2 regions of the Actinopolymorpha sp. B17G11 genome follow, and region 2 is predicted to be linked to the other one. Evidence: riboswitches for the same ligand, from Rfam matches in the RefSeq annotation. Region 2 holds a riboswitch; the other holds the start of a gene.
What was found. A riboswitch is a leader RNA that binds a small molecule or an ion and turns the genes downstream of it on or off. The one in region 2 is predicted to bind cobalamin.

Region 1: another riboswitch for cobalamin. It lies ahead of metE (5-methyltetrahydropteroyltriglutamate--homocysteine S-methyltransferase); the one in region 2 lies ahead of ABN028_RS13730 (SCO2322 family protein).

The regions. Positions count from the first base shown of each region.
Region 1 covers NZ_JBEFTW010000033.1:55,787-59,853, forward strand. Annotated here, with positions in the region: gene ABN028_RS27220 (helix-turn-helix transcriptional regulator) at 1-475, opposite strand, end outside; gene metE (5-methyltetrahydropteroyltriglutamate--homocysteine S-methyltransferase) at 504-2,786, opposite strand; cobalamin riboswitch at 2,832-3,061, opposite strand; gene ABN028_RS27230 (Nramp family divalent metal transporter) at 3,129-4,067, opposite strand, start outside.
Region 2 covers NZ_JBEFTW010000011.1:11,670-15,736, forward strand. Annotated here, with positions in the region: gene ABN028_RS13720 (ABC transporter ATP-binding protein) at 1-26, opposite strand, end outside; gene ABN028_RS13725 (energy-coupling factor transporter transmembrane component T family protein) at 23-1,234, opposite strand; gene ABN028_RS13730 (SCO2322 family protein) at 1,246-2,031, opposite strand; cobalamin riboswitch at 2,183-2,371, opposite strand; gene ABN028_RS13735 (hypothetical protein) at 2,437-2,646, shown strand; gene ABN028_RS13740 (DUF3043 domain-containing protein) at 2,686-3,273, opposite strand; gene ABN028_RS13745 (PspA/IM30 family protein) at 3,642-4,067, shown strand, end outside.

The DNA.
Region 1 (4,067 bases), on a different contig from region 2:
CGAGCAGGAAGCCCAGGACGTCGGTCGTGCGATCGTTCTGGCCCGTGCGCGTGGTTCCCGGCTGGGTCCCTCGAGCCCTTCCCCGGCCAAGCCACAGGGAGTACCGGCACAGTGCCGCGAGCGGGTCGGCCGGGGTCAGCGCCCGGGAGATCGGCCAGGTTTCCGGTGGTCCGAGCGTGTCGAGATCGGCTTCGAGCACCCGGAAATGGACGAACGCATGCAGCGATGCCCGCGTCGGGTCCCAGGCGAAATGGTCCCGCATCCCCGGGCGGGCGAGGAGCAGGGTGCCGGGTCGCAGGTGGCGGCGCGTCGGCGGTTCCGGGCGCGTGCTGTCGGGCTCGTCGCAGGTCCAGCGCGCGCTCCCGGCGAGGAGCCAGACGAACTCGTAGTCGACCAGCGTCCGTGGTCCGAAGGTGGCGCCAGGCGGGTAGTGCGCCACCTCCGGACCGGTCCGGACGACCACACGGCATGTCACGAACAGACAGGTTAGGCCGTCCGGGATCTCAGGTGGACAGGCTGGACCTCACCCGGCGGGTGGCCTCGACCATGTGCCGTAGCGCCGGCTCGACCTCGGCATAGCCGCGGGTCTTGAGTCCGCAGTCGGGGTTGACCCACAGCCGGTCGACCTCCACCGCCTCCAGCGCGAGCCGCAGCGCGGTCTCGATCTCGTCGGTGCTGGGCACCCGCGGCGAGTGGATGTCGTACACCCCGGGCCCGATACCTCGCTGGTAGCCCGCCCGTGCGAGGTCGGCGACGAGTTCCATCCGGGACCGGGCCGCCTCCACGCTGGTGACGTCGGCGTCGAGCGCGTCGATGGTGTCGACGATCTCCCCGAACTCCGAATAGCACATGTGCGAGTGGATCTGGGTGCCGTCGGAGACCCCTGACGTCGCCAGTCGGAACGCCGCGACCGCCCACGCGACGTAGTCCGGTTGCTGCGCCGCTCGCAACGGCAACAGCTCCCGCAGGGCCGGCTCGTCCACCTGGATGTAGCGGATGCCCGCCGCCTCCAGGTCGCGGATCTCGTCCCGCAGCGCCAGCGCCACCTGCTTCGCGGTGTCGGCGAGCGGCTGGTCGTCGCGGACGAAGGACCACGCGAGCATGGTCACCGGGCCTGTCAACATTCCCTTGACAGGCTTCGTCGTCCGCGACTGTGCGTACGTCGTCCATTCCACCGTCATCGGCTCGGGCCGGGACACGTCCCCTGCGAGGATCGGTGGCCGGACATAACGACTGCCGTACGACTGGACCCAGCCATGATCGGTGCTCGCGTAGCCCGCGAGGCGTTCGGCGAAGTACTGCACCATGTCGTTGCGTTCGGGCTCGCCGTGGACCAGCACGTCCAGCCCGACGTCCTCCTGCAGGGCGATCACCCGGTCGATCTCCGCCCGCATCGCGGCGTCGTAGTCGGCCGCGGAGATCCGACCCGCCCGCAGATCGGCCCGTGCGGCGCGGATCTCCTTCGTCTGCGGGAACGACCCGATCGTCGTCGTGGGCAGCAACGGCAGGTTCCCCACCGCCTTCTGGGTGGCCGCCCGGGCGGCGAAGTCGCCTCGTGGCGTGCCCTCGCCCAGCGCGGTGATCCGGGCTCGCACCCGCGCGTCAACCGCACCTTGCCGGGCCGTCGCTCGGGCGCGCGTGGCCGCGGAAAGCTCCGACTCGATCGCGGACCGACCCTCCCGCAGCGCGCGGCCCAGCAGGACCACCTCGGCCACCTTCTGCCGGGCAAACGCCAGCCGTTCGCGAAGGTCCGCCGGCAGGCCCCGCTCCAGGTCGAGGTCGAGCGGGACATGCAGCAGCGAGCACGAGGTGCTCACGACCAGCTCGCCGACCGAACCCAGGAGCGAGGCGGCAGTGGCGAGAGCGCCGGAGAGGTCGGTACGCCAGACGTTGCGGCCGTCGACCAGGCCGGCGAAGAGCGTCTTCCGCGCGAGTCCCGCGCCGGCGATGCGTGCGACGTCGGCCCGGCTGGTCACGAGGTCAAGCGCAACGCCCTCCACCGGCGTACGACCGAGAGTCTGCAGCGCGTCGCCGATCGCCCCGAAGTACGTGGCCACGGCCAGCTTGGGTCGCCGCTTCGGAGGCAGGCCGCCGAGCCGGTCGTAGGCCGTACGGACGGCCTGGATCTCCTCGGGTGTCCGGTCGGCGGCGAGCACCGGCTCGTCGAGCTGCACCCAGGTCGCCCCGGCGGCCGCCAGCTCCGCCAGCAGGTCGGCGTACACGTCGAGCAGGCCCGGCAGCAGGTCGAGCGGCCGGAACCCCTTGGGCGCTTCAGTGTCAGGCTTCGCCAGCAGCAGGAAACTGACCGGGCCGAGGAGCACGGGGCGGGTGTCGATCCCGAGCGCCGCCGCCTCGCGGTACTCGGCGACCGGCTTCCGCGCGGCGTCGCGGTCGAGCCGGAACGCCGTCTCCGGGCCGAGCTCCGGCACGAGGTAGTGGTAGTTGGTGTCGAACCACTTGGTCATCTCCAGTGGCGGCACCCCGGCGGTGCCACGGGCCATCGCGAAGTAACGCTCGAGCCCCTCCAGGCCGGCGAACCGCTCCGGGATCGCGCCGACAAGTACCGCCTGGTCGAGCACGTGGTCGTAGAGCGAGAAGGTGTTGGACGGGATGTCGTCGACGCCGGCGTCGCGCAGCGACTCCCACGTCTGCCGGCGGAGTTGGACGGCGGTCTGGTGAAGAGTCTCGGCATCGGATCGGCTCGCCCAGAATGCCTCCGCCGCGCGCTTGAGCTCGCGCCGTGGGCCGATCCGGGGATATCCGAGCACGGTCGTACGTACTGCCATGGAGTCCTTCCCTCGGGAACTCAGATAGCGGACCGCGACGCCGGGGCGGCGCGCGGGCGGTCGGCAGGTCTTCGGACTCGTGGGCGCTCTGCGCTCTGCCTACTGGCCGTCGCTTCCCAGGCGACCGATGATGTCGGCCCAGTGCGTTCGTACGGCGGTCGTTCCCACTCACCGCTGCGGGGCAGTCCCGGAATCCCACCGGGTTCCCTCTTACCTCGCCCGGCCGGTCACGAAGGGTCGTGCCGGTCGAGCGAACCAACCACACCTACGACCATAGCGCCCAGGGCCCACGGACCGTTGCAGCCCGGCTGAAGCACAGGGCGGGCCTCGGCAGCGGCCTTGTCAGAAGGTGATGAGCGGGTCGCCTACCAGGTCGGCGACGAAGTTGACGAAGAAGAAACCGAAGAACAGGACGTTCAACAGCAGGATCACGGTGTGCCAGGGGCGCGGACGTGCGGGCTTCGGCAGTTGCCGGTTGAGATAGATGAGCATGAACGGATAGATCAGGGCGCCGAAGTTCGCCATGTTCGCCGACCACTGGACGAGGCCGACCGGCACCGCCAGGTGGATGACGATGCTGATGATCACGAGCAGCAGGATCATGAACGGGTAGTAGAACTTCCGTGGATCGCCCTCGATCCACGCGCGCAGCCTCGAACTCGTCGCGTGCGAGGCGTCCGTGGTGGTTCGTACCATCGCCTCGAAGATGCCCAGTTGGGTGCTGAAGAGGACGAAGACGCCCATGAGCAAGGCGACGTAGAAGACGAACGTCCCGTACTCGCCGCGAAGGACGTCGGCGACGAACGTCGGAACGGTCTCGGGGGTCGGCCCTTCGCCCCGGATCTCCACCGCGCGCGCCATCAACAGAGTGGGGAGAAGCATGCCGAGCATCGCACCGACGAAGAAGACGCCCCACATGTCGGTGAGCAGCAGGCGGTACCACCGCCGCCACAGGGCACGGTTCTTCGCGTCGTCGGGGAACGTGATGCCGCTTGCGAGGACGGCGTTCCGGTCGCCACGCAGACCGCTCAGGAAACCGACCCGGTGGCCCATGCCGTAGCCCTTGTCACGGTAGTGGCTCATGATGTACCAGTTCAGCCCGGACGCGAGGGCAGTGAAGCCCGCGAGGCCGCCGAGCTCGGTGGCGGTGATGCCGGCAGGCGGGGCGGCCGGGGTGACGAAGCCACGAATCCCTTCCCACCAAAGGCTCGCGGGCACGAGCAGCAGGTCGAGGATCAGCAGGAGGACGAGGATCGTGCCGACCATGATCCAGTTGGCGAG
Region 2 (4,067 bases):
ATCGACACCGACTCGAACCGGATCATGACGCTTGCACCTTCCCCCGTCGGTCGCCCGCCCGCTGGTCGTCTGCCTGTTTGTCGCCCGCCCGCTGGTCGTCTGTGTGTTCGTCGTCCGCCTGCTGGCCGGCGGGCGCCTCGTCGCTCACCGGTAGGGGAGGTGGAGCCAACCACGCGGGCAGGAGGCCGAGGAGCGCGGCCACGGTGGGGATCATCGGCAGCTCGGGCACCGTGAGCGGCACGGTACTGGCGACGAGGTCGCCGCCCCCCGCGACGGATGCCCACAAGAAGCCAGCGGCGACGGCAACGCCGCTGGCGGTGACCAGCCATTCCGGCAGGGCCCACGGATCTGGCCGGTACCTCGTCCGGACCGTGCGCCGGCCACCGAGCATCAACCCGGCGCACGCGGTGACGAGCCCCGCGCCGAGAGCGGGCAGGGCGAGGGTTCGGGTGGCACCGGCGTCGAGGAGCCCGTAGACGCCGACGCAGATACCCATCAGGCCCCCGAGGACGAGGCCGGAGGTGAGCAGGCGGGCCCGCCGGGTCACGTTGCCGAGCCGGCCGTATCCCCGTGAGTCCATCGCCGCCGCCAGCGCGAGGGAGCGTTCCAAAGCTCCCTCCAGGACGGGTACGGCGGTGGCACGGACCGAGCGCAGGCCACGGTCCGGCTGGCCGCGCAGCCGGCGGGCCGCCCGCGCCCGCGCCGCGTCGGCGACGAGCTGAGGTGCGAACGTCATGGCGACCACGACCGCGACACCCAGCTCATAGAGCGCTCCAGGCACGTGCGTGAGCAGGCGCTTGGGGTTGGCGAGCGCGTTCGCCGCCCCGACGCAGCCGAGTATCGCGGCGAGCCGCAATCCGTCGTACACCGCCGATGCCAGCGCCTCCGCGGTGACCTGGCCGCCGATCCGGATGCCGTCGACCCACTCCGGCAGGGGCAGCTCGGGCAGGGTGAAGAGGACCGTCCGGCCGGCGACGGCGGCGCCGAACACCGCCTGGAACACGACGCGGATCACGATGACCGCCAACCCGAGCTTGAGAAACGCCGCATAGGAGTTGGCCCACGGCGCGGTCGATCGCCTGGCCGCCACGACGTAACCCGCAACCGCCAGCAGCAAGGCGAGCAGCAGCGGGTTCGTCGTCCGGCTGGCGGCGGTGGCGAGCCCGAGCGCCCACAGCCACCACGCGCCCGGGTGCAGGTTCCGGGCGAAGGAGGGGCGATGGGCTGCACGCACGGGTCGGCCCGTCAGCCCGCCGAGCCGGCGTCGGCGTTGCGCTGACGCCGGATCATGAACCCACCGACAATCAGCACGACCACGACCGCGACGGCTGCCACCGGCAGGACTGGGAACCCATCCGACTCGGCGTCCGCGCTCGCGGCGGTTTCTGAAGACTCAGCTGGGCTGGAGTCCCCGGCGGGAGCGGCTGCCGCGGGCAGCGCGAGAGAGACGCTCGGCTCGGGCGTGGGGAACTCCGGCACCGAGTCGACGGCGTCGCCGCACCCGGTTGCTGGGAAGTCGTCGATGGCGCAGACCAGCCCTTTCTGCTCGCGTACCTCACCGATGGCGGCGAGCACCTGCGCGGAACTGGCTTTCGCGTCGACCACCGCGCATGCACCGCGGGCGTCCGGTGGCTCCGGCTCGCCCTCGGCCTCGCCGGCGAGGCCGTAGTCGACGACGACGGCAACGCGCTTCTTGCCTGTCTCGGCTGGTGTCGACCCGCAGATCTGATCGAAGTCTCCGGCGGCCCGCGGCAGGCGCGGCGGTGTCTTCTCGCCCGAGACGGCGAGCCGCCATCCCTCTACGGCACCGTCCTTCGGGGTGACGCCGGAAGGGCCGGACTTTGCCAGTGCCCAGGCGTCGTCCTGCCACTGGTAGAAGCCCCAGAAGCGGTACGCATCCGCGTGGGCGGTGCCGGTGCCAGCGGCGAGTACGGCCGCGAGTACAGCGGCACAGAGTACGACGAAGAACGGAACGGCCAGCGTGGCGTACAGCAGGCCGGCGCGACGACGGCGGCGGATCTCGGACCGCATCGATGTCCTCTCACGGTGTTCGGTCACGGTCGATGCGGGAACCGGACCACACACGAGAGATGCCCCCGGCAACGCAGGCGGCGTACGCCTGGAGCCGAGGGCGGGCTCGGGTGTCTGACCCGGGCTCCGCCCGCAGACCTCGACGGGTGGTGTGGAGCCGGCCGCCATGGTCAGGTGCTCCGGCTTGCCGCGGGCGCCTGGTGTCGAACCCCTGGATCGAGCCAGTGGATCGAGCGACCTGGCACGCGGCCTACGGTTGCGGGTCAGCGCCGGACTCGGACCGGCTTCCCCTGCTGGTGGTGGCCTTTTCGACCACAACCCCATGGCGGTAGTGCTGGACGGACGGTCTCACGCCCGCACCCGGAAGTCAAAGGAGGGTGGGGGCCTCCACTAGGCTCACCTGCCATGACGTGGACGTGGCGGCTCGAGGACGCCGAGGGCAACCCTGTGGACGCTGGCGAGTTGGCGCGCAGCGAATTCCCTTCGCAGAGCGACGCGGAGAGCTGGGTCGGTGAGTGCTGGCGTGATCTCGTCGCCGTGGGCGTCGACCAGGTGGTGCTGCTCGAGTCGGGGCGCGAGGTCTACGGGCCGATGAGCCTGCATCCCGCCGACTAGCTCGCACCACCTCGCCGGACGCGTCGGTCGCGGCGTCGTTCAGATCGTCTCGCCGGGCTTCACGAGCGGCTTGGGCATGCGGAGCCGGCGGATCTGGGTGGCCCGCATGACGCCGTAGGCGACGGCACCCCGGTGACTCTCGTCCGGGAAGCGTTCGCGCAACTGCCGCTTCAGCCGGCGTCCCATGAAGATCAGGTCGATCGGTACGACGATGATCGCGACCAGCCACAGGTAGGTGGCGACGATCTGTACCTGCGGCATGGGGATCGTCATGACGATGAAGATCACCAGGAAGTAGGGCAGGAGATACTCCGCGGGAGTACGCCTGGAGTCGACGAAGTCGCGGCAGAACCTCTTCACCGGGCCCTTGTCGCGTGCCGGGAGGTAGCGGTCGTCGCCGGTCACCATCGCCTGCTGGACCTTCGCCCGCTCGGCGCGGGCCTTCTCCCGCTGCTGGCGGATGGCTTCCTTGCGGTCACGCGGTGCCGACACGCGTGCCTTGCGTGCCTGTTCGGCATCGCGGCGCTTGGGGGTGGGCCGACCCTTGCTGCCCGGTCGAGCAGGAGCGGTCTCGGCGGCAGCCTCGGACGGCGGCGGCGCCTCTTCGGTCGTACGGCGTCGGAACACGATCGACAGGGTATCGGCTCGACCACGCTCACCGGCCGCGGAGGCCGCTGAGCGCCACCCGCGCATCCTGTCGTGGACACCGGGCGCACCGCGCCGGTGGATTCCGGGCCGTTACGGGCGACACCGGACGAATTCGGCTTCCAGGGCTTCGCCCATCGCCAGCGTGGCGTAGGTGAAGACGGGGCATGCAGCTACGAAGGTGCGTTCTCGCCGCCCGACCTGGGCACGCGTGGTAACTGCGGGGCGGGCGGGGTCGCTCTTGTTCGCTTCGCGGGCATAGGGTGATCGCAGGCAAACTGCTGTCCGGTGCCGCCGTGGCGCCCGACTTATGACGACCGGCCTGGAGACGAAGGGGGCGGCCGACCTCGATGGGTATCCTCAACCGCTTCGCGATGATCTTCCGCGCGAAGGCCAACAAGGCGTTGGACCGCGCTGAAGATCCGCGCGAGACCCTTGACTACTCGTACCAGAAACAGCTGGAGATGCTCCAGAAGGTCCGGCGCGGAGTCGCCGACGTCGCCACCAGCCGGAAGCGTCTCGAACTGCAGATGAACCAGTTGCAGCAGCAGTCCGGCAAGCTCAAGGACCAGGCGCAGAAGGCGCTCGGCATGGGCCGGGAGGACCTCGCCCGCGAGGCGCTGACCCGGCGGTCCGGTATCGAGCAGCAGCTCACGGATCTCAGCACCCAGCACGCGACCCTGCAGGGCGAGGAGGAGAAGCTCACGCTCGCCGCCCAGCGCCTGCAGGCCAAGGTGGAGGCCTTCCGCACCAAGAAGGAGACCATCAAGGCGACC